One region of the Mycobacterium sp. DBP42 genome, then DNA from elsewhere that is predicted to be linked to it. Evidence: predicted binding sites of a transcription regulator. Region 1 holds the regulator's gene; the other holds the start of a gene.
What was found. Region 1 encodes LexA, which represses DNA repair genes until DNA is damaged. Its sites were predicted from a motif close to CGAACANNTGTTCG; they were not measured.
Positions count from the first base shown of each region.

Region 2: the regulator LexA is predicted to act here: its motif matches at 3,037-3,050, upstream of E0T84_RS05850 (HNH endonuclease signature motif containing protein).

Region 1 is NZ_VCMY01000011.1:50,760-62,566, forward strand. It holds gene dapF (diaminopimelate epimerase) at 1-668, shown strand, start outside; gene hflX (GTPase HflX) at 714-2,123, shown strand; gene E0T84_RS13470 (PE-PPE domain-containing protein) at 2,160-3,683, opposite strand; gene E0T84_RS13475 (molybdopterin-dependent oxidoreductase) at 3,783-6,080, opposite strand; gene E0T84_RS13480 (acyl-CoA dehydrogenase family protein) at 6,181-7,341, shown strand; gene E0T84_RS13485 (LGFP repeat-containing protein) at 7,521-9,833, shown strand; gene lexA (transcriptional repressor LexA) at 9,904-10,623, opposite strand; gene E0T84_RS13495 (LysM peptidoglycan-binding domain-containing protein) at 10,865-11,359, shown strand; gene nrdR (transcriptional regulator NrdR) at 11,524-11,807, shown strand, end outside.
Region 2 is NZ_VCMY01000003.1:329,291-341,097, reverse strand. It holds gene E0T84_RS05865 (adenylate/guanylate cyclase domain-containing protein) at 1-920, opposite strand, end outside; gene groL (chaperonin GroEL) at 972-2,591, opposite strand; gene groES (co-chaperone GroES) at 2,678-2,980, opposite strand; gene E0T84_RS05850 (HNH endonuclease signature motif containing protein) at 3,237-4,526, shown strand; gene E0T84_RS05845 (nuclear transport factor 2 family protein) at 4,563-4,988, opposite strand; gene tsaD (tRNA (adenosine(37)-N6)-threonylcarbamoyltransferase complex transferase subunit TsaD) at 4,985-6,007, opposite strand; gene rimI (ribosomal protein S18-alanine N-acetyltransferase) at 6,004-6,465, opposite strand; gene tsaB (tRNA (adenosine(37)-N6)-threonylcarbamoyltransferase complex dimerization subunit type 1 TsaB) at 6,462-7,100, opposite strand; gene tsaE (tRNA (adenosine(37)-N6)-threonylcarbamoyltransferase complex ATPase subunit type 1 TsaE) at 7,097-7,564, opposite strand; gene E0T84_RS05820 (alpha/beta fold hydrolase) at 7,557-8,645, opposite strand; gene alr (alanine racemase) at 8,642-9,811, opposite strand; gene E0T84_RS05810 (hypothetical protein) at 9,985-10,233, opposite strand; gene E0T84_RS05805 (glutamate decarboxylase) at 10,435-11,807, opposite strand, start outside.

The DNA.
Region 1 (11,807 bases):
TGGCGGCCACCGACTGGTACATGGACTACCGCAACGCCGACGGCTCCATCGCGCAGATGTGCGGCAACGGGGTACGTGTATTCGCCCATTACCTGCGCGCCTCAGGCCTGGAATCCGCCGACGAGTTCGTGGTGGGCTCGTTGGCCGGCCCCCGTCCCGTGGTGCTGCACAGCGCTGACCCGACCACCGCGGACGTCACCGTCGAGATGGGTAAGGCGAACCGGTTCGGCACCGGAACCGCGGTGGTCGGTGGCCGCAGTGTCAGCGGTATCGCCGTCGACGTGGGCAACCCGCACCTGGCGTGTGTCGGCCTGACCGAGGACGAGTTGGCTGCCCTCGACGTGGGCTGCCCGGTGTCCTTCGACGAGCAGCTGTTCCCCGAGGGCGTCAACGTCGAGGTCCTGACGGCTCCGGTGGACGGCGCAGTGTCGATGCGTGTGCACGAACGTGGCGTCGGGGAAACGCGGTCCTGCGGTACCGGCACGGTCGCGGCCACCTTGGCGGCGCTGGCCCACCAAGGTGCCGACACCGGGACCTTGCAGGTCCGGATCCCGGGTGGGGAGGTCACCGTGACGATCACCGAGTCCACCAGCTACCTGCGAGGACCATCGGTGCTGGTCGCCAGGGGAGAGCTGTCCGAGCAGTGGTGGCATGCCGCCCACGCGTAATTGGGGTGCGCGCGCAACGATGCACGTGACAACCTGTAAGTACATATGACTCATCCAGAACATCCCCTCACTCCGAGCACCGGCGAGCTGGCGCTGGAAGACCGCGCCTCATTGCGCCGCGTCGCCGGGCTGTCCACCGAACTCACCGACGTCACCGAGGTCGAATACCGCCAGCTGAGGCTGGAGCGCGTCGTCCTGGTCGGCGTGTGGACCGAGGGCAGTGCGGCCGACGCCGATGCCAGCCTTACCGAGCTGGCCGCGCTGGCCGAGACCGCGGGCTCGGAAGTGCTCGAGGGCCTGATCCAGCGCCGCGACAAACCCGATCCATCGACCTACATCGGCTCGGGCAAGGCGGCCGAACTGCGCGAGATCGTGCTGGCGACCGGCGCCGACACCGTGATCTGTGACGGTGAGCTCTCACCCGCGCAGCTCAACTCGTTGGAGAAGGTGGTCAAGGTCAAGGTCATCGACCGGACCGCGCTGATCCTGGACATCTTCGCCCAGCACGCCACCAGCCGAGAGGGCAAGGCACAGGTGTCGCTGGCTCAGATGGAGTACATGCTGCCCCGGCTGCGCGGCTGGGGTGAATCGATGTCGCGGCAGGCCGGCGGTCGCGCCGGCGGGGCAGGCGGCGGCGTGGGAACCCGCGGGCCAGGTGAGACCAAGATCGAAACCGATCGCCGCCGCATCCGTGAGCGGATGGCCAAGCTGCGCCGCGAGATTCGCGACATGAAGAAGATCCGCGACACTCAGCGCAGCCGCCGGCTGTCTTCAGACGCCGCCTCGGTGGCCATCGTCGGCTACACCAACGCCGGCAAGTCCAGCCTGCTCAACGGCCTGACCGGGGCCGGGGTGCTGGTAGAGAACGCGCTGTTTGCGACTCTCGAACCGACAACGCGCCGAGGCGAATTCGACGACGGCCGGCCTTTCGTGCTGACCGATACCGTCGGCTTCGTCCGGCACTTGCCCACCCAGCTCGTCGAAGCGTTCCGGTCCACCCTGGAAGAAGTGGTCGATGCCGATCTGCTGGTACACGTGGTGGACGGCTCCGACGAGCATCCGCTGGCACAGATCAACGCGGTACGCGAGGTGGTCAACGACGTAGTCGTCGAATACGGCATCGCCCCACCGCCGGAGTTGTTGGTGGTCAACAAGATCGACGCGGCGACCGGCCTCGGGCTGGCCACGCTGCGCCGGGCGCTGCCCGACGCGGTGTTCGTCTCGGCGCACACCGGCGACGGGCTGGACCGGCTGCGGGCTCGCATGGCCGAGATGATCCCTCCAACCGATGCGACGGTGGACGTGACGATTCCCTACGATCGTGGGGATCTGGTGGCGCGGGTGCACGCCGAGGGCCGGGTGGACGCCACCGAACACACCGCCGAAGGCACCCGCATCAAGGCACGGGTACCCATGGCGCTCGCCGCGGGTCTGAGCGAGTTCACGACCTTCTGAACGTTCGGCCTTCTGAACGCTTCGGCGAGGCGGGCCTCAGGCTGCCGGTTTCTTGTCCTTGGCCCCGGCCGACTTGTCCTTGACCCGGGTGGTGCCTGCTGTCTTGCGGTGCGGGCCGCCCAGCGCTTTGCGCACGGTGCTGCGGAGCGACTTCGCCACATCGCGCGCCGGATGTGCCTTGACCGGCGAGGCTTTCAGCTCCGACGGACGGTGTTGCTCGCTGATCGTGGGGTCGTCGGCGTCGGGAGCTGTGGTGAGCGTCGCAGTCCCCTTGGTGGCGGTCTTCAGTCGCGACAGCGGTCGGCGGTCGGGCTTCGCTGCGATCTTCGTGTCGGCGACGGTGTTCTCGGGTGTGCCTTCGACTGTGACGGTATCGCCGGATTCGGTCGGATCGGACCATCCGGGCAGCGGGTCGAGTCCGGGGTTGAGCGCGGCCTGGATGCCCTCGGGGATGTCGTTGACGAGGTCGGTCGCCAGTGTCACGGGGTTGAATCTAGGGAGCAGCTGAAACGGCGTGGGTGTGCTGTAATCCGTTCTGGTGTAACCGGTTTCGATCAGGGTCTGCGCCATCGGTGAGATCAGGTCGACGAGCGGAACCACCAGGGCCGACGTGCCGGTCGCCGCGCCCAGTTCGAGGAACGGCTGCATGATCGGCAGGGTCTTCGCCGGCAGCGTGATGTAGTACGTGTCGCTGCCGTCGACTTTCTGGCAGTGGGTTTCGGCGGTGCAGCTCTGCTGGGCGTTCTCGATCGCGGCCTGCACTTGCTCCGGCGTGTATCCGTAGGGTGTCGCCGTGGCCGGATCGTCGCCCCTGGGATCCAGGTAGGTGCCATGTACGTACTGGAATCCGGCCAGTGCGTTGAGCAGCGCGAGCGGATTGAGCAGCCAGGACGGAGCGTCGGCCACGCCGTCGTACTCAAGGGCGATGTCGTAGGTCTCGATGCCCGTGTCCGTCGGGGTCGGTTGGCCGAATGTCGCGTCGAGGATGGGCACGGTGCCCAGGATCGCCAACCGCTCGAAGAGTCCGCCGTCGGGGCGGTTCGGATTACCGATCAGGACGAAGCTCAGGTTCTGTTTCTGCTCGTCGGTCAGGTCGGCCAGGTTGCCTTTGACGATGCTGGCGACGGTGGCGCCCTGCGAATATCCGAAGACGGCCACGGGGTGGGGCGCACTGGGGTTGTTGGAGCCGACGAGTTCGCTGGTCAGCTGGGTGACTCCGCTGGCCACCGATACATTCCATTTGGCGCCCTCCAAACCGCCCCAGCCTGGCAGCGGGATGGGCCAGAACTGAGCGATGTAAGGGACAGCCACCGGCGCCGCGCAGTCCTCGGCCCCGCAACTGCCGCTGGGTTGGACGTAGTAGGAGACTGCGTTGGCCATGTAGTTGTTGGAGCTCGCCGGGTTCGGGGTTCCGGTTCCGGGCACGATGAGCGGTGTCACTGCCACGACCAGGCCGACTGCTGCGGTACCGACCGGGGCCAGCCCGATAACCACCGAACCGGATACAGCTACCGCGCCGACCAGCAGTGACCTGGCGGCAGCACGGGGTGAGAATCGCATCGGCCGGGATCTCCTTCTGCTGACGGCCCCGTCAGCGCTGAAGGGATCTTTGCATCGGCGCGCGGCCGCTAGGTGGCAAACGCCCGAAGTAGTGACCTCTCAATCGATCTGGCGCGGGCGCAGCACCGGCGGCTGGTGCGCGCGCACCGGGGGAAGCGCTTCGTCGAACTTCTCGATCTCCACCAGGACGTGCGCGCCGGTGCAACCCTGGGCCAGCGAGGAGGTGCCGATGTCCGCGGTGAGCACGTTGGGGTTGCCGTGCACGCACATCGAATCGGGGTCGGCCGGGTCGGCCGGATCGAACCAGGCCCCGGTCGACAATTGCACTACCGCCCGGCGCACCCGATCGTCTATTACCACGCCGGCCAGACACGCCCCGCGGTCGTTGAATACCCGTACCACCTCGCCACCGCTGAGCCCGCGGGCCGCCGCGTCATCGGGGTGAATCCGGATCGGTTCTCGCCCCATAACTTTCGATGCCTGGCTGGCGGCGCCACCGTCGAGTTGGCTGTGCAGACGGGTCGCGGGCTGGTTGGCCAGCAGATGCAACGGAAAGGTGCGGGCCCGCTGTCCGCCGAGCCACTCCGTCGGCTCGTACCACCGGGGATGGCCGGCGCAGTCGTCGTAGCCGAACCCGTCGATGGTGTGCGAGAAGATCTCGATGCGCCCACTCGGGGTGCCCAACCGGTGCTCGATCGGATCGGCCCGGAAATCGGAGAGCAGCGTCAGCCCCGATTCGGTGGGCAGGCGCAGTTTGCCTGCGCCCCAGAACTCGTCGAACCCGGGAACGTCGAAATCCAGCCCGGCCGACCACTTCTCATACATGTGGACCAGCCATTGCCGAGCCGTGCGGCCCTCGGTGAACCGCGCGCCGAAGCCAAGACGGTCCGCCAGCGCCGAGAACGTGGTGTAGTCGTCGCGGGAATCGGCATACGGCTGCACCAGCGCGGGCATCGCGACCAGCAGTGGGTCGTTGCGCGAGCCCGAATAGTCCTCGCGCTCATAGGCGGTGGTCGAGGGCACCACGATGTCGGCATGCTTGGCCATCGCCGTCCAGTACGGGTCGTGCACCACGATGGTGTCCACCCGCGACAGCGCCCGGCGCAACCGGGGAATGTTCTGGTGATGGTGGAACGGATTGCCGCCGGCCCAGTACACGCACTTGATGTCGGGGTAGCTCAGTTGCATGCCGTTGTAGTCGAACGGCTGCCCGGGGTGCAGCAGCATGTCGGTGACAGCGGCGACCGGGATGAACGTCTGCACCGGGTTGAGGCCTTGGGGCAGGGTGGGCAGGCCGCACCGCAGCGGCGGCAGTCCCGGCTCGTTCATCGACCCGTAGCCGTGCCCGAAACCTCCACCGGGCAGCCCGATCTGGCCGAGCATCGCGGCCAGGGTCAGCCCCATCCAGGGGGCCTGCTCTCCGTGGCGGATCCGTTGCAGGGACCAGCTGACGGTGACGACGGTCCGCGATGCGGCCATCCGCCGGGCCAGCGTGGTCAGTTCCTCGGCGGGCAGGCCGCTGAGCGTCGACGCCCACTGCGGGCTCTTGGCGACGCCGTCATCGCGACCCAGCAGATAGCGCTCGAACCGGCGGTAGCCGGTGCAGTGTGTATCGAGGAAATCGAGGTCGGCCAGACCTTCGGTGGCCAACACGTAGGCCAGCGCGAGCATCACCGCCACGTCGGTGCCCGGGACCGGGGCCAGCCACTGGCAGTTGCCGTCGACATCGTCGCGCAGCGGGCTCAATGACACGATCTGCCCGCCGCGCGCGCCCAACCGGCGTAGCGCGTCGCGGGCCGGATGTGCGGTGGTGCCACCGTGATTGGTACCGGTGTTCTTCAGCGCGAGGCCCCCGAAACAGACCAGCAGATCGGTGTTCGCGGCGATCACATCCCAGTCGGTGGAGCGCTTGAACAGGTCGTCGTGGGTGCCGACCACCCGGGGCATGATCACCCCGGTCGCGCCAAGGCTGTAGGAGTGGCGCGAAGAGGTATAGCCACCAAGCATCTTCAGAAATCGATGCACCTGGCTCTGGGCATGGTGGAAGCGTCCGGCGCTGGCCCACCCATAGGATCCGCCGTAGATCGCCTGGTTGCCGTGGGCGTCGACGATCCGTCGCAGCTCGTCGGCCAGCAATTCGGTCAGCTCGTCCCAGGACACTGCCACGTACTCGTCGGCGCCGCGATCGGTACTGGGGCCTGGGCCGTCACGCAGCCAGCCGCGCCGCACGGCGGGCCCGGCGACCCGCGAGCGGTGTCGGATCGAACCTGCGAGGTTGCCGAGCAACGGTGAAGGGTCGGTGTCGCCCACCATGGGGGCGACGGCGGTGATGTCACCTTCCGCCACGTCGGCGGTGAAGCCACCCCAGTGCGCGAGGCTCGTGGGGGACTGCGGCATGGCCCGAGTTTACGGGCGGTACGGCCCTCCCCACGGCTGACCAACCACCCGGTTGGTATAGGTTGGCCCCAACTATGTAACCAGTACCGGAGGTCACACCATGAGCAGTGCTGTGAAGTACGACCGCACGTTGTTCGAGCCGGAGCACGAGCTGTTCCGCGAGTCGTACCGGGCGTTCCTGGACAAGCATGTCGCGCCGTTCCACGACCAGTGGGAGAAAGACAAGATTGTCGACCGCGGGGTCTGGCTGGAGGCCGGTAAGCAGGGCTTTCTCGGGATGGCGGTGCCCGAGGAGTACGGCGGCGGCGGCAACGACGACTTCCGCTACAACACGATCGTCTGTGAGGAGACGGTGGCCGGCCGCTACAGCGGCATCGGCTTCAGCCTGCACAACGACGTCGTAGCGCCCTATCTGCTGCGGCTGGCCAACGAGGAGCAGAAGCAACGCTGGCTGCCCAAGTTCTGCACGGGTGAATTGATCACGGCGATCGCAATGACCGAACCCGGCACCGGCAGCGACCTTCAGGGCATCAAGACCCGTGCCGTCCGCGACGGCGACCATTACGTGCTCAACGGGTCGAAGACCTTCATCACCAACGGCATCAACTCCGACCTGGTGATCGTCGTCGCCCAGACCGACCCCGAGAAGGGCGCGCTGGGCTTCTCCCTGCTGGTGGTGGAGCGCGGCATGGAAGGCTTCGAGCGGGGCCGGCACCTCGACAAGATCGGTCTGGACGCCCAGGACACCGCCGAGCTGTCGTTCACCGACGTCAAGGTGCCTGTCGAGAACCTGCTCGGCGAGGAAGGCCAGGGCTTCGTCTACCTGATGCAGAACCTGCCGCAGGAACGGATCTCGATCGCCATCATGGCCGCGGCTGCGATGGAGGCGGTGTTGGAGCAGACGGTGCAGTACACCAAGGAGCGCAAGGCGTTCGGCAAGCCCATCGGCAGCTTCCAAAACAGCCGGTTCCTGCTGGCCGAACTGGCGACCGAGGCCACCGTGGTGCGGATGATGGTCGACGAGTTCCTCCGGTTGCACCTCGACGAGAAGCTCACCGTGGAGCAGGCCGCGATGGCCAAGTGGTATTCGACCGAGAAGCAGGTCGAGCTCATCGACCGCTGCCTGCAGCTGCACGGCGGCTACGGCTACATGCGGGAGTACCCGGTAGCACGGGCGTACCTGGACGCGCGGGTGCAGACCATTTACGGCGGTACGACCGAGATCATGAAGGAGATCATCGGACGCAGTTTGGGCGTCTGACGAGTCCGGATCACCCCGTGTGACGGCCCGAGAAGCCCAAATCTGGGTCCTTGGACCCAGATATTGGGGCTTTTTTGGCCATGATCGGCCACGTTCCTTGGTTATCGTCACCTGCTGAAGCAAAGTTGTCGGGGCGGGACATTTCTGAGGAAACTTTGCCGAACGAGCGGGGAGAGCGCATGACTAGGCCTGGAGCGAGGCTGGACGCGACCGTGTGGCGGTTGGCGGTCGGCCTGCTCGCACTCGTGGTCGCTGCTTTGATGGGGCCGGCGGTGGCGTCGGCCACCCCGGAGTCGGATGCCGATGCGGCGGTCACGGCCGCCTGGCAGGCCAGCGGCGGTGACGGCGGGCCGCTGGGGCCACGCCAGGGCGGGGTCTACGCGGTCGGATCGGGCTTCGCGCAGAACTTCGCCGGGGGCAAGATGTTCTACACCCCGGCGACCGGCGCTCATTTCATGCAGGGCGCCATTCTGGAGAAGTACGAGTCGCTGGGCGGCGCCGCGGACGGGGATCTGGGATTCCCGACCATCGACGAGGGACCCGGGCTGGCCGCCGACAGCCGCAACTCGACGCTCAGCGCGCCAGACAAGCCCGTCATCTTCTGGACTCCTGCCACCGGTGCCCGCGTTGTCCGGGGTGCTATCAACGCCGCGTGGGACAAGCTCGGCGGTTCGGCGGGTGTGTTGGGCGTTCCAGCCGAGGACGAGTCGTTCGACGGCGACGTGAGCACCCAGAAGTTCACCGGCGGTGAGATTTCCTGGAACCGCAAGACCAAAGCGTTCACCACGGTTCCGCCGGAGCTGGCCGATCAGCTGGCGGGACTGGACGTGCCGTCGGATGCTGCCGCGGCGATCGCGGCGGCTCGTCGCGCGGCAGGCGGGCCGATGGGGCCGCTGGGGGCCAAGGACGGCGACCAGTACCCGATCGGCGCCGACGGGGTCGGGCAGAACTACGCCGGCGGCAAGATTTTCTACAGCCCGGCCACCGGCGCCAACGCGATCACCGGCCAGCTGCTGGAGAAATACGAAAGCGTCGGTGGACCGGAAGGCGATCTGGGCTTCCCCACCGCCAGCGAGTCCGAAGGCGGGCTGGGCCCGAACAGCCGCATCAGCACCTTCGCCGCGGCAGACAACCCCGTCATCTTCTGGACCCCCGACTACGGTGCGGTGATCGTCCGGGGAGCCATGAAAGCGGCCTGGGACAAGCTCGGCGGCGCCAAGGGCGCACTGGGCGCCCCCATGGCCGACCAGACCGAAGACGGCTCGGTCATCACGCAGCGGTTCAGCGGGGGAGCGATCTCGTGGGATCGCGACGCCAACAAGTTCACCACCGAGCCGTCGAAACTGGCCTCCGAGCTGAGCGGACTGCAGGTTCCGGGAGTCGGTCAGCCCCATGCCGGTGGTCCGCAGCCGTCGACAGCCGATACCGAGAAGCCATTCTCCTGGCATTGGAGCTGGTGGTGGCTGATCGCAGTGGTCCCGGTGCTGCTGCTGGCGGGGCTCATCGTGGGGGCGGCACTGTGGCACCGCCGCCGGGCCGGCGGCGACGACGACTTCGAACACGATCCATTCGACGACGATTACGACGAGGCACCCGGCCCACCGCACTACGACGACGGTCGCTACGACGAGGCGCGCTACGAATCGCGGGGATACGACCACGACGAATTCGCCGATGACCACGGCGCCGATACGTCGGGCAGCTACACGCCGAGCACTGCCTACGGTGCCGGCGAAGCCGCGACAGCGCGATTCGGCGGGCCGGGCGAGGACGTGGCGAGTGCGGCGGCGTCGCCGTATGACGGCCCCACCGACACCGCGATCCCGGTCAGCCAGTGGGCCGCGCCCCGCGGCCCCGCCATCGGTTACGGAGTCCCGGGTGAGGAGGAGGAACCGCCGGAGGATTCCGCACAGCTGGTCGGGGAGCGCGGCTTCGACGACGATGACGACTTCGACGACTACGAGGACTACGAGGACGACGACTACGAGGACGACGACTTCGGCGACGAGGATCTCGACACGCCCATCGATGCGGACTTCGAAGAAGTTGCCGAGGGCGAGGACACCGACGGCGAAATCGAAGCGGAGCTCGCAGACGACACGTTCGACACCGGGGCGTTCGCGGGGGCGACCGGCGGTGTCCCCGCGGCGCCGGGCTTCTCGACGCTGAGCGGCATGGCCCCGCCGAGCGACCAGGACAATGTCGACACTGCGCCCACCCGGGTGATCACCGAGGCCGAGGCATACAGCAGCACCGAGCCCCACAGCGGGCGCCATGCCGCCATCGAACTGGACGAGATCCCGAGCGCCACGGCCATTCACCTACCGCTGGACGACCCGAATCGTGCGCCGGAGGGCTACCCGATCAAGGCCGACACCAAGACCGGCCGATACTGGGCACCCGACAGTAGTGAGTATGACGATGCGGTCGCCGAGATTTGGTTCGCCAGTGAGGAATTCGCGCGCACCAACGGTTTTGTCCGAACCGACTGACCCAGCGTCCACGGGCTGAGCTACCGGGCTCCGGCCGCCTTTCGGTGCGGCCGGCCCGGCCATCGGTCCGTCAGATCTTGCGAATCACGGTGACGACCTTGCCGAGCACCGCTGCGTCGTTACCGGGGATCGGCTCGTATGCCGGGTTGTGCGGCATCAGCCAGACCTGACCGCGGGTCCGCTTGAACGTCTTGACGGTGGCTTCGCCGTCGATCATGGCTGCCACGATGTCACCGTTGTCGGCCACGCTCTGCTGGCGCACCACCACCCAGTCGCCATCGCAGATGGCCGCATCGACCATCGAGTCTCCGACGACCTTGAGCAGGAACAGCGAGCCCTCACCGACCAGTTCGCGGGGCAGGGGGAAGACATCCTCGACGGCCTGCTCGGCCAGGATGGGACCGCCCGCGGCGATGCGCCCGAGCACCGGAACGAAGGTCGGCTCGGGTAGTGCATCGGAACCGGTCACGTCGGTCGAGACCACCGCGGCGGCCGGATCCTCCGCACCGCGCACGTCGACCGCACGCGGCCGGTTGGGGTCGCGTCGGAGATAGCCCTTGCGTTCCAGGGTGCGCAACTGATGGGCGACCGACGAGGTCGAGGTGAGGCCGACCGCGTCCCCGATCTCGCGGATGCTGGGTGGGTAGCCGCGACTGGTCACCGATGCGCGGATGACGTCGAGAATCGTCCGTTGCCGGTCGGTGAGGCCCCCCTCGGCCCGGCGTGGACCCGCGCCGTCCGATTCGGCCGGGGTGTCGGTGCTGCCGTCCCTGCTGCGGTCGTCGCTCATGAGGCCGAATGTAGTCGTTGTTCGAACATTAATCAAACATGTGTTCGACGTGTGTTGTGGGCGTGTCTGCAGGTGGGTGCGGCGTGCGCCGCTGTCAAGGGGTGGGCGGGCCTGGTGGCCCGAACTTGTCGGTGGGCTGTTCTATCGTTTGGCAACAGTTCGATCACATGTTCTATCAATCGAACACTTGAGCGACTATGTTCGAACACAAGAGCGAAACGTCTCACCGAAAGGCAGTCAGATGGCGATCATCGATATCCCCGCCGATAGCCGTTCCCGCGCTGTTCGGGCCACTCCGCGGTCGCAGGGCCCCCGCGCCCAGTTCGGCGCTGGTGCTCCCAGGCCGTTGCGCCGGGTCCAGCGGCCCTCGCCCACGCGTCCCGCCGGCGGTTCGGTTCGCTACCGCGGGACCGGGGTGTTGATGTCGCGGGCGTCCCACCGCAGCCGGCCCATCACCCCTGTGACGACCGTCTTGTTGGCACTGGTGGCAGCCGGCATCACGATCTGGCTGGGTTTGGTGGCCCAACTCGGCGGGGTGATGGGAACCGACCCCGGCACGACTCCGACCGAACTCGCGGTGGTGCAGGTGAAGTCGGGGGAGACGCTGCAGCAGGTGGCCCGGCGCGTCGCCCCCGACGCCCCGGTCGCCCGGGTCGTCGAGCAGATCCGCGATCTCAACCAGCTCGAATCCGCGGCGCTGGACGCAGGGCAGACGCTGCTCGCGCCGGTTGGCTGAGCAGGGCGATGTCCGCTGAATCGTCCTGGCCGCCAGCGACACTGGTCGGCGTCGGCATGAGCATCTACGCACCACTGGACCCGGCGGTGAATCTGCCGCGGGCATCGCGGGTACGCTCAAGAGCGCTCGAACTAGTTGTCCGGCGGCATGACGAAGGAGCGGTAATGCACTGTCCGTTCTGCCGTCACCCCGATTCGCGTGTGGTCGATTCACGCGAGACCGATGAAGGGCAGGCCATTCGACGCCGTCGGTCCTGCCCCGAGTGCGGACGTCGATTCACCACTGTAGAGACCGCCGTGCTGGCCGTGGTGAAGCGCAGCGGGGTAACCGAGCCGTTCAGTCGCGAGAAGGTCATTCGCGGGGTACGCCGGTCCTGTCAGGGCAGGCAAGTCGATGACGACGCGCTCAATGTCTTGGCGCAGAAGGTCGAGGACGCGGTCCGTGGGCT
Region 2 (11,807 bases), on a different contig from region 1:
CGTGCCGCCAAGGACGGGTCGACGTACGTCCCGAATGCCGCCTGAAGTCGTTGCCGCTCAGCCAAACCCGCCTGCATGCGGTTGAAGGAGGCCGACAGTGCACCCAGGTCGTCGTCCTGGACTACCGGCAGGCGCTGACCGTAGTCGCCGGCAGCAACGCGTTCGGTGCCCTCGGCCAGGTCGCGGATCGGTCGCAAGAACGGTGCCATCGTCATGACCGCGACTGGCCCTGCGATGAGCGTCAACGCGCATCCGATCGCCAACGAGACGATCGGGTCTTCCCGGGCACGGTCGATCACGGATGCCGTGATCGCGGCCCCGATGGAGAAGCCGAACGCCATCGCGACCATGGTGATGTGAGACCACGCGGCAAAGGTCGGGTGAGACCGCGGCAAGCCGTCACCGATTCCCGTGTCACCGGCGATCGCGGTCCGCGCCGGCCGTAGCGATCCCTCGGTGAAGCTGTGCACCCCGAACACCCCGGTGGCCGCTCCGTACGCGGCACCGATGATCCCGTACTGGACCATTCGCCACCCGTCGGCGTCAGCCACCGCGGCGACAACAACCGCAACGCATGGTGTCCAGACCAAGTCAGTTGCGAGCACCCGGCCAGTCGTATTCCGTGCATAAACGTATGTGGCGCGCAACGCCTCCATTGGATCGACCTCGGGTGATCCTGCCCATTTCTCGATCAGCCGTAACGGCTTCGAGCCGGGAAGGACCAGCAGGTAGACCCGCACCAGCATGGCGATACAGGTGATGACGGCCGCCTCCGCGTAACGATCGGATCCCTCGAAGGCGACGATGATCAACGGATAGGCGAGATGAACCGACAGCCCGGCGACGAATACGAGTGCGCAGACCACCCAGGAGTACCTGGGCCCGTACCGGTCCCAGACCCACTGAAAGATCCGGTCCATGCCGAAACAAAACACCCCCGGCCTGACGACCGGGGGTGTTTCGGACTACTTCTAGTGAGCGTGGCCGTGATGATGACCGGCGTGCTCGTCTTCCTCGACAGGCTTGTCCACGACGGCCGTCTCGGTCGTCAGGATCATGCGCGCCACGGATGCGGCGTTGAGCACCGCGGAGCGGGTCACCTTGGCCGGATCCACGATGCCCTCGGCGACCAGGTCACCGTAGGACAGGGTGGCGGCGTTGAAGCCCTGGCCGTTGGACTGCTCGCTGACCTTGTTCACCACGACCGAGCCGTCCAGCCCGGCGTTGGTGGCGATCCAGTACAGCGGGGCCGACAGCGCGGAGGAGAACACCTCGACACCGAGCGCCTCGTCACCGTTGACCTCGCTGCGCAGCTTGTCGAGGGCTGAGCGAGCCTGCACGAGTGCGGCGCCACCACCGGTGACGATGCCCTCCTCGACCGCAGCCTTGGCCGCCGCGACGGCGTCCTCGACGGCTTCCTTGCGCTTCTTCAGGTCGGTCTCGGTGGCCGCGCCGACCTTGATCACCGCGACGCCGCCGGACAGCTTGGCCAGCCGTTCCTGCAGCTTCTCGCGATCCCAGTCGGAGTCGGTGGTCTCGATCTCGGCCTTGAGCTGCTTGACCCGGTCGGCGACCGCGTCGGCCGCGCCGCCGCCGTCGACGATCACGGTGCTGTCCTTGTTGACCACCACGCGACGCGCGGTACCCAGCACCTCCAGGCCGGCCTCACGCAGCACCAGGCCCACGTCGGGGTTGACGACCTGGCCGCCGGTGACGATGGCGAGATCGTCGAGGAACGCCTTGCGACGATCGCCGAAGAACGGCGCCTTGACGGCGACGGCCTTGAGCGTCTTGCGGATGGCGTTGACGACGAGCGTGGACAGGGCCTCGCCCTCGACGTCCTCGGCGATGATCAGCAGCGGCTTGCCGCTCTCGGCGACCTTTTCCAGCAACGGCAACAGGTCGGGCAATGAGCTGATCTTGTCGCGGTGCAGCAGCACCACGGCATCCTCGAGGACCGCTTCCTGGGAGTCGAAGTCGTTGACGAAGTAGGCCGAGATGAAGCCCTTGTCGAAGCCCACACCCTCGGTGACCTCCAGTTCGGTGCTCAGCGTCGAGGACTCCTCGATGGTGACCACACCGTCGTGACCGACCTTGGTCATGGCCTCGCCGACGAGCTCACCGATCTGCTCGTCGCGTGAGGACACCGTGGCGACCTGGGCGATGGCCGTCTTGTCCGACACCGGGGTGGCGGCGGCCAGTAGGGCCTCGGACACCGCGTCGGCGGCCTTGCCGATGCCCTGACCCAGCGCGATCGGGTTGGCACCGGCGGCCACGTTGCGCAGGCCGGCCTTGACCAGCGCCTGCGCCAACACCGTGGCGGTGGTGGTGCCGTCGCCTGCGACGTCGTTCGTCTTGGTGGCGACCGACTTCACCAGCTGGGCACCGAGGTTCTCGAACGGGTCTTCCAGGTCGATCTCACGGGCGATCGTGACGCCGTCGTTGGTGACCTGCGGTCCGCCGAAGGCCTTGGCCAGCACCACGTTCCGACCGCGCGGACCCAGCGTTACCTTGACCGCATCGGCGAGCTTGTCGACGCCGGCCTCCATGGCGCGGCGCGCAGTCTCGTTGAACTCAATCTGCTTGCTCATAAGTCTCTTTCATGACTCCTGACGCATACCGCCCCGGAAACCACCCGTGCTGAACACGGGGATCTCCGGGGCGGATGCACGAGTACTTACTTGGCGACGACAGCCAGCACGTCGCGAGCGGACAGGATCAGGTACTCCTCGCCGTTGTACTTGATCTCGGTGCCGCCGTACTTGCTGTAGATGACGGTGTCACCCTCGGCAACGTCCAGGGGGATCCGCTTCTCGCCGTCCTCATCCCAGCGGCCGGGGCCAACTGCGACGACGGTGCCTTCCTGCGGCTTTTCCTTGGCGGTGTCGGGGATGACCAGGCCGGAAGCGGTCGTGGTCTCGGCCGCGTTGGCCTGAACGAGGATCTTGTCCTCGAGTGGCTTGATGTTGACTGCCACGATGGAAGCCCTCCACTTGTTTGGGTATCGAGTCCCGGTGTTCTCCGGGGCCCTCGGGTTAACCAGGTGTTCGGCAGGCGTCCGTGCCCTTCGCTCCGTCGTCGCGGGTGCCGGCGCTGGGGGGTTGGCCGCGTGCCACCTAGCACTCTATACATGCGAGTGCTAGCACTCAAGGGTGGGTTGTGCCTGCCGCCCACTCCTTCGCGACGAAGACGGTCCACGGTTGCACCGCAAGCCCATTCCCACTACACTCGAACATGTGTTCGAACCGAGCTTCGCGATCGATCTCGACGCCACCGAGGAGGCGTTGGTCGATCAGCTCGCCGCGATGAACCGTGCCGCCGCGGGCATCGCGGCCGGGCAGGCACGAGTGACGGCAATGCTGGAAGCCAAGCGTCATGCCCGCAAGGCCGCCGAGGGCGTCCCTGCCGACCAGCGCGGCAGAGGTCTGGCCTCCGAGGTCGGCCTGGCCCGCAAGGCCTCGCCATGGCACGGAGCCAGGTATCTGAAGTGCTCCCGGATCCTGGTCGACCACATGCCTTTCACCCTTGCCGCGCTGGAGTCTGGGGTACTCACCGAGGTCCGGGCGATGATCATCGCGGACCAGGCCGCCTGCCTGACGCCGGCAGATCGACACGCGATGGACGCCGCACTGTGTGCCGACCCTGATGTGCTGGATGGCCTGGGAGACAGGAAGGTGGAGGCTGAGGCCGGGCGGGTGGCGTTTCGGCTCGACCAGGACGCGGTGATGGCGCGCATCAGCCGCCATCAGTGCGATCGCACCGTCACCGCACGGCCGGCCCCGCACGGCATGATGTACCTCACGGCGCTGCTGACCGCGGCCGAAGGCGTCACCGCTTATCAGGCGTTGCAGGCGGAGGCCGCCGCGGCCGCGGCCGCCTCGATCTCCGCCGGAGATGGATGCAAGGGTCGGGGCCCGTTGATGGCTGATGCCTTCTATCGACGCGTCACTGGGCGTGAGGTCGGGGCGGCGGTCCCCGTCGCGCTCAATCTGGTGGTCTCGGACGAGAGCTTGTTGGCCCACGGTCCCGACCCGGCGGTGCTGCAGGGATACGGCCCCATTCCGGCGGCGGTGGCCCGGCAGATGGCCTTGGCGGCGCTGCTGGATCCCCAGGTCGAATCCGCGGTGCGCAAGCTCTACGCCGATCCGGCCACCGGCAACCTGGTCGCGCTGGAGTCCACCGCCCGGGCGTTCCCCAAGGGGCTGCGCTGGTTGATCGCCTTGCGTGACCAGCGCTGCCGCACCCCGTACTGCGACGCGCCGGTTCGCCACATCGACCACATCACCCGGCATGCAGAGGGCGGCCCGACCAGCGCCGTCAACGGACAAGGGCTGTGTGAACGCTGCAATTACACCAAGGAATACGCGGGATGGCGCACCGCGACCGCCTACGACCGGCACGGCCGCCACACCACAGAACTCACGACCCCGACCGGGCGCACCTATCGAAGTACCGCCCCACCGCTACCCATCGGCGCGCGGGTGTTCACCAGCGACATCCACGTCGTAAAACTTCGCGCCGCATAGCGCCCAGCAGGTGACCGGTCGACCTGGACACCGGTGTTATATCGGGATGCTCAGATGTTCGGACACATCTCCCACCATCTCCACATCGACGGTGCGCTCGGTGAAGTACCACCCGTGGTCGTCACGGGCGAACACGTCGGCATAGCGCCCGACGACGATCGGCTGCAGCGGCACGCTGTCGGTCTTCTGCACCACACAGAACGTCGAGCGGGCCGTGGCATGGTCACCATCGACGTCGACGATCGGATTGAGCACCAGATGGCGGGTGCGCGGGGTGTTGCCGTGTTCGGGGAACCGACGGGTCGTCGACACGAACAGCTTGGCAATCGCCGACGGCCCCGACACCCCCATGAACGAGCCCCGGCCCAGCAGCTCCCCGACCCCGTCGAAGTCACCGGCGTCGATCAACTCGGCGTAGCGGTACAGCAGCTCGGTGACCTCCAGCTTGTCCACAGCGCTCACGCCACCTGCCCCTTGACCACCGGCAGCCCGGGATCGCTGGCCGCATCCAGCGGCGACGGCGCGGCGCCGGCCGCGATCAGGTGCGCGGCGAAGGAGGCGATCATCGCCCCGTTGTCGGTGCACAACCGCGGCCGTGGCACCCGCAGGGTCAGCCCCGCCGCCGCGCAGCGCTGCTCGGCGAGTTCGCGCAGCCGGGAGTTGGCCGCCACCCCGCCGGCGATCAGCAGGGTGGACACCCCCAGATCGGTGGCCGCCCGTACGGCCTTGGCGGTCAGCACGTCGGCGACGGCCTCCTGGAAGCCGGCCGCCACGTCGGCCTGCGACGCCTCCGGATGGGCTTCCACATAGCGGGCCACCGCGGTCTTGAGCCCGGAGAAGCTGAACACGTACGGATCGTCGCGCGGTCCGGTCATACCCCGCGGGAAGACGATGGCGCTGGGGTCCCCAGTGCGGGCCAGTTCATCGAGCACTCGTCCGCCCGGATAGCCCAAGCCGAGCAGCCGGGCCACCTTGTCGTAGGCCTCCCCGGCGGCGTCGTCGACGGTGCTGCCCAACTCGACGATGGGCTCGCCCAGCGACCGGACATGCAGTAGGTGGGTGTGCCCGCCGGAGACCAGCAGCCCCACGCTCTCGGGCAGCGGCCCGTGGTCGTAGACGTCGGCGGCCAGATGCCCGCCCAGGTGGTTGACCCCGTAGAACGGTACGTCCCAGCCGGCTGCGTACGCCTTGGCGGCGGCCACACCGACCAGCAGCGCCCCGGCCAGTCCGGGCCCGATGGTCGCGGCGACGACGTCGGGCCGCTCGATACCGGCCGCGTCCAGGGCCCGGCGCATGGTCGGCCCCAACGCTTCCAGGTGTGCGCGCGAGGCGATCTCGGGGACGACGCCGCCATAGCGGGCGTGCTCGTCCACGCTGGAGGCGACCTCGTCGGCCAATAGCGTGACGGTCCCGTCCTCGGCAAGCTCGGCGATGCCGACTCCGGTTTCGTCACAAGAACTTTCGATGGCAAGGATGATCATGTCGAGTTCCCTTGGGGAAGGCGTTGCATGGTGTAGGCGTCAGCCCCACTCGCGCGGTAGTACCGCTTGCGCAGGCCGATGTTGACGAATCCGAAGCTCTCGTACAGGCCGATGGCCGGCTCGTTGTCGGTGCGGACCTCCAGGAAAACCGTTCCGCCCGAGGCATAGTCGAGCAGGTCGCCGAGCAGCCGACGTCCTATCCCCTGCCCCTGGAAGTCGGGATCGACACCGATGGTGTGGATCTCGTACTCGTACGGACGCATTCGGCCCAGCCGCGAGATCCCGGCGTAGCCGACCAGCACCCCGTCGCTGCGGGCCGCGATGTACCGATTGTGCTTGGCGTCGAGTTCGGCCAGAAACGCCCGGGCCGGCCAGGGATCGTCACCGGCGAACAGCTTGGCTTCCAACTCCGCGCACCGCGCGGCATCGGCCCGGGTCAGCGCATCGAACACGGTCATTTCGGTGCCGCTGCAGAGGGTTTGGCGTCGGGCCGGCGCAGGTACAGCGGGACCAGCGGTTGCGGGTCAGCCCAATCGGCGACGGCGCGCACCAGCCCCGCGGGCGATGGAGACACCACGTCGAGCCTGGGCAGAGCGAACAGCGCGGCATGCTCGGGTGAACCGGCGACGGCTGCGACCGAGCTGGCCAGCACGGTCGCCACGTCGGCGGGAGCGTTGACCGACGGACCGTCCACCCGGACTCCGTCGCGGTAATGCGCCCAGTACACCTCGCGGCGACGTGCATCGGTGACCACCAATACGTCGCCATCGGTGTGGATCCCGATGCCGTCCAGGCTGCACACCCCGTGCACCGGAACGCCCAGCGCATGCCCGAACGCCGCAGCACTGGCCATCCCCACCCGCAGTCCGGTGAAGGGCCCCGGTCCGCACCCGACGACCACCGCATCGAGATCGGCCATCGTGATCCCGGCATCGGACAGCGCGCCGAGCACGTTCGGCGTGAGCTGTTCGGCGTGTGCCCGGGCATCGACGGTGACGCGTTCGGCGAGGGCGTGCACCGAACCGTCCTCGGCGCGACGGACCACACCGGCGCTGACCGCCGGGGTCGCGGTGTCGATGGTCAACACGTTCATGGGGTGCTCCACTGCCAGATCACCGTGCGTGTCTCGGTTTCGGTGTCCCGCTCGATGCGGATGTCCAGGTGGTGGTCGGAGAGGCGCTCCGCCAGACCCTCACCCCACTCCACCACGACCACGGCGTCGTCCAGGTCGGTGTCGAGATCGAGCGCGTCGAGCTCGCCCAGCAGGTCGACACCGGGGTGATCGAGCAGCCGGTACATGTCCACGTGCACCATCGCCGGCCGTCCGGCCTGTCGGGGGCGATGCACCCGGGCCAGCACGAACGTCGGCGAGACCACCGGACCGTCGACGTCCATGGCCTGGGCGATGCCCTTGGCCATCACGGTCTTGCCCGCACCCAACGGGCCCGACAGCACCACCACGTCACCGGCCGTGAGCCCGGCACCCAGCGTGGCGCCCAGCGCGATGGTGTCCTCGGCGGTGGTCGGCTGGGCCGTGCCGGCGCCGCGCTCAGCCACGGAACCGGACCCGATCGCGGACCCGACGGCTCAAGGTGACCAACTTGGACGGGGTGGCCCGCTCCACCAGGCGGACCAGTGCGTCATCGATCACCACGGGCTCCTCAAGCTGGACCAGATGACCCGCGCCCCCGACGATGACCAGTTCGGAGCGGGGTAGCTGTGCGGCCATGGCCTTTGAGTATTCCATTGGTGTGAGCAGATCCCGGTCACCGCAGGCAATCAGCGTCGGTACTTTCGCCAGCACCCGCAACGCTGCGGCTTCGTCGTGGACTTCCAGGGCGTGCAGGAACTCGACGAGCGTGGTGATCGAGGTGCCGTGCATCATCCGCTGGGAGAACTCGACCACGCTCGGGCTGACCGCCTCATCGCCGTAGGACGCCGCGCGCAGTACCGGCCCGATCACCGACCGGGCCGCACCGCGGGTGCGATGCACCGCGCCAGGCGCATAGCGGGCCACGAACCGCACCGCCTCCAGCGCCGGGTTACGCAGGATCTCCCCCAGGGGTGAGCGGGCCACGCCTTCGACCGCCGAGGAGATCACGGCGGCACCCACAACCTGCTTGGGATAGCGGTGCGGGAACTGCCGCGCATGCGACAGCACCGTCATGCCGCCCATGGAGTGGCCGACGAGCACCGCAGGTCCGCGCGGAACCGTAACGGCCAGAACAGCTTCCAGATCACGACCGAGTTGCTCGACGGTGTAGGTATCCGGCGACGCCGCTCCGGACTGACCGTGGCCACGCTGGTCGTAGAACACCATCCGCACCTGTGGGCCCCATTGCTCGGCCAGTCGGGTGCGCTGAAAGTAGAAGGCGCCCATACGCAGACAGAAACCGTGCGCAAACACCACCGTCAGCGGTGCGTCGTTGGGACCGACCTCACGCACTGCCAGAGGCACCCCGTCCTCGGTGGTCACCACTGAGCTGCGGTCTGCATCGAGGCGTTCGAAATCCTCACCCAGATAAGGATCATCGCCGGCTGCGCGGCGCGTCAGTGACCGCGCCACCGACCGGCCCGCCACCGTGCCCACGGCGGTCAGCCCGGCGGCACCGGCCAACCACTGAGCATTGCGACTCAACGCCCGCGACCTGCCTGCAGATAGGTCCGGGTGATCCGGCCGCGCGGGCTGGTCACCACCTCATAGTTGATGGTGCCCAGCAGTTCCGCCCAATCCTGGGCGGTCTCTTCGCCCTGAGTGCCGGGACCGAACAGGATCGCGTCATCGCCTTCGGTGACATCGGTGCGGTCCGGACCGAGGTCGACGACGAACTGGTCCATGCAGATCCGCCCGACCGCCGGGCAACGCCGACCGTTGATCAGCACCTCGATCTTGCCGCTCAACGAACGGAAGATGCCGTCGGCGTAGCCCACCGGCAAGAGTGCCAGCGTGGTGTCCCGGTCGGCGATCCATCGGTGGCCATAGGACACCCCGTCCCCGGCATGTACCGAACGCACCAGCGCCACAGGGCATTTCAAAGTCATGGCGGGAATCAGTCCCATGTCGCCACGCTCGGGGATGGGGGTCTGTCCGTAGATCGCGATCCCGGGCCGCACCATGTCGAAGGCCAGGTCCGGACGGGTCATCGCCGCAGGCGAATTGGACAGGTGTGCCAGTTCGAATACCACGCCCTGGGCTGCGGCCTGCTCTCGCATCGCGGTGAGGCGCTTGCCCTGCAGGTCGTTGAACGGATTTTCGGGCTCGTCACCGTGCACGAGGTGACTCATGATGCCGCGCGGCCGGATCGCGCCATCAGCCTGGGCCCGGCCGAGGGCGTCGATCAACGCCGGGAAATCAGCCGGGCTGACACCGTTGCGGCTCAGCCCGGTGTCGGCCTTGACCGTGACGGTCGCGGTGCGCCCGGTCCGATGCACCGCCGCCACCACATCGCCGACTTGGCGTACCGATGACACCGCGATCTGCAGATCGGCCTCAAGTGCCGGGGCGAAGTCCGTACCCGGCGGATGCAGCCAGCACAGCACGGGCGCGGTGATCCCCCCGGCGCGCACTGCCAGCCCCTCGGCGATCGTCACCACCCCGAGTTCGGCGGCCCCGGCGGCCAGGGCGGCCCGGCTCACCTCGACCGCACCGTGCCCGTAGCCGTCGGCCTTGACCACGGCCATCACCTGGGCGTTGCCGGCATGTTCGCGCAGCAGGCGCACGTTGTGGTCGATCGCGCCGAGGTCCACCATCGCGTGCGGCGATGCGTCCGGGCTCAGCGGTGTCACGAGTTCGGTCGTCTGCATGTCATATCACCGCCGACCATTGTCCCAGAGGTAGGTGGTGGTGCCTTGATGTGTCCGGCGCGGACGTCAGGCGCGGCCCGGTATTTCCCGCAATACGACGGGCAACCCGCGAAGGTGAGTTCGGTCACTGCTCCTTCGTACAGAGCCATAGCTACCGCGGGCCCGTCGAACCTCTACCCGAGAGGTGGCACATTGCCCCACGGTCCATAGGGGCCGTTGCTGCCGACACCCGCGTCGGGCGCCGTCGGCTGATCCGGATATACCTCGGCATTGCCCGGCGTCTGACATACCACCGTCCCGCCGCCATTCGAACAGTCCTGACCCGGCGTAGCAACAGCGCTTGGTGCGCCAACCCACGCCAGCATGATTCCGGCCGCAGCCGTACCGGCCAGCATCGAAACCTGCTTGGACCTCCTATTCATGTGCCTCACACTCCTTCACTTTGTGCTCCGACCCATCGGCCGTCATGCGAAGACCGAAGGTCATCAGCGCGAACCCCCTCCTGTACGGAGTAGCCGGGAAAGGCAGAGGCAAACATTCCCCACGGCATCGCCGGCTGTTCCGATCCGGCTGGGGAACATCGCCTTTCTGCGCGCAAGTCGCGAGGCGCCGATCAGGCGGGTCTAATGCGCAAATGGCTGCAGGTCGTTGAACGCTCCCCGCGGCTTGAGCGCGTCGAGCCGCCCGAGGACCGTGATCATGTCGTCTTTGAGTGCGCGGGCCAGGTCGGCCGAGAAGCCCTCGCGCACCACGACCCGCAACACCACGACATCGGCGGCGTCCTCGGGCATCGTGTAGGCCGGCACCTGCCAGCCGAAGGAGCGCAGCCCCTCCGACACGTCGAACTCGGTGTAGCCCGGGTTGCCCTTGAGCCGGAAGCTGACCACCGGGATGGCCGAGCCGTCGGTGATCAGCTCGAAGTGCTCGCTGTCGCGCAGCTCGTCGCCCAGCCATCGCGCCGTCTGCGCCAGGCACTGCATCACCTGGGTGTATCCGGCGCGGCCCAGGCGCAGGAAGTTGTAGTATTGACCGACCACCTGGTTACCGGGCCGCGAGAAGTTCAGGGTGAATGTGGGCATGTCCCCGCCGAGATAATTGACCCGGAACACCAGGTCCTCGGGTAGATACTCCTTGCTGCGCCACACCACGAAGCCGATCCCCGGGTAGGTCAGCCCGTACTTGTGCCCGCTGACGTTGATCGACACCACGCGCGGCAACCGGAAATCCCACTCCAGGTCGGGGTGCAGGAAGGGGACGACGAATCCGCCGCTGGCCGCGTCGACGTGCACCGGGATGTCCAGACCCTTTTCCTGTGCGAGGCCGTCGAGTGCCGTACAGATCTCCGCGATCGGTTCCAGCTCGCCGGTGTAGGTGGTGCCCAGGATCGCCACCACGCCGATCGTGTCCTCATCGACCGCATCGAGCACCTGCTCCGGGGTGATCACGTAGCGGCCGTCTTCCATTGGCAGGTAGCGCGGTTCGACGTCGAAGTACCGGCAGAACTTCTCCCACACCACCTGGACGTTGGACCCCATCACCAGGTTGGGCGTGCGCCCCTTCCAGTCGCCCTTCTTGCCGCGCGCAACCCGCTCGCGCCACCGCCACTTCATGGCCAGGCCGCCCAGCATCACCGCCTCGCTCGAGCCGATCGTGGATACACCGCATGCCGCCGACGCGTCCTCATCGCTCAGCCCTTCGGCGTGGAAAAGATCGGCAACCATGCTGACGCAACGACTTTCGATCGCGGCGGTGGCCGGGTACTCGTCCTTGTCGATCATGTTCTTGTCGAACGTCTCGGCCATGAGCTTCTCGGCTTCAGGGTCCATCCAGGTGGTGACGAACGTCGCCAGGTTCAGCCGCGAGCTGCCGTCGAGCATCAGCTCGTCGTGGATGAATCGGTACGCCGCAGCGGGTTCCATCGACTTGTCGGGTAGGCGCAGTGACGGGACGGGGGACATCGCCAGCCTGCCGGTGTAGGCCGGCGAAACGTGCGGGG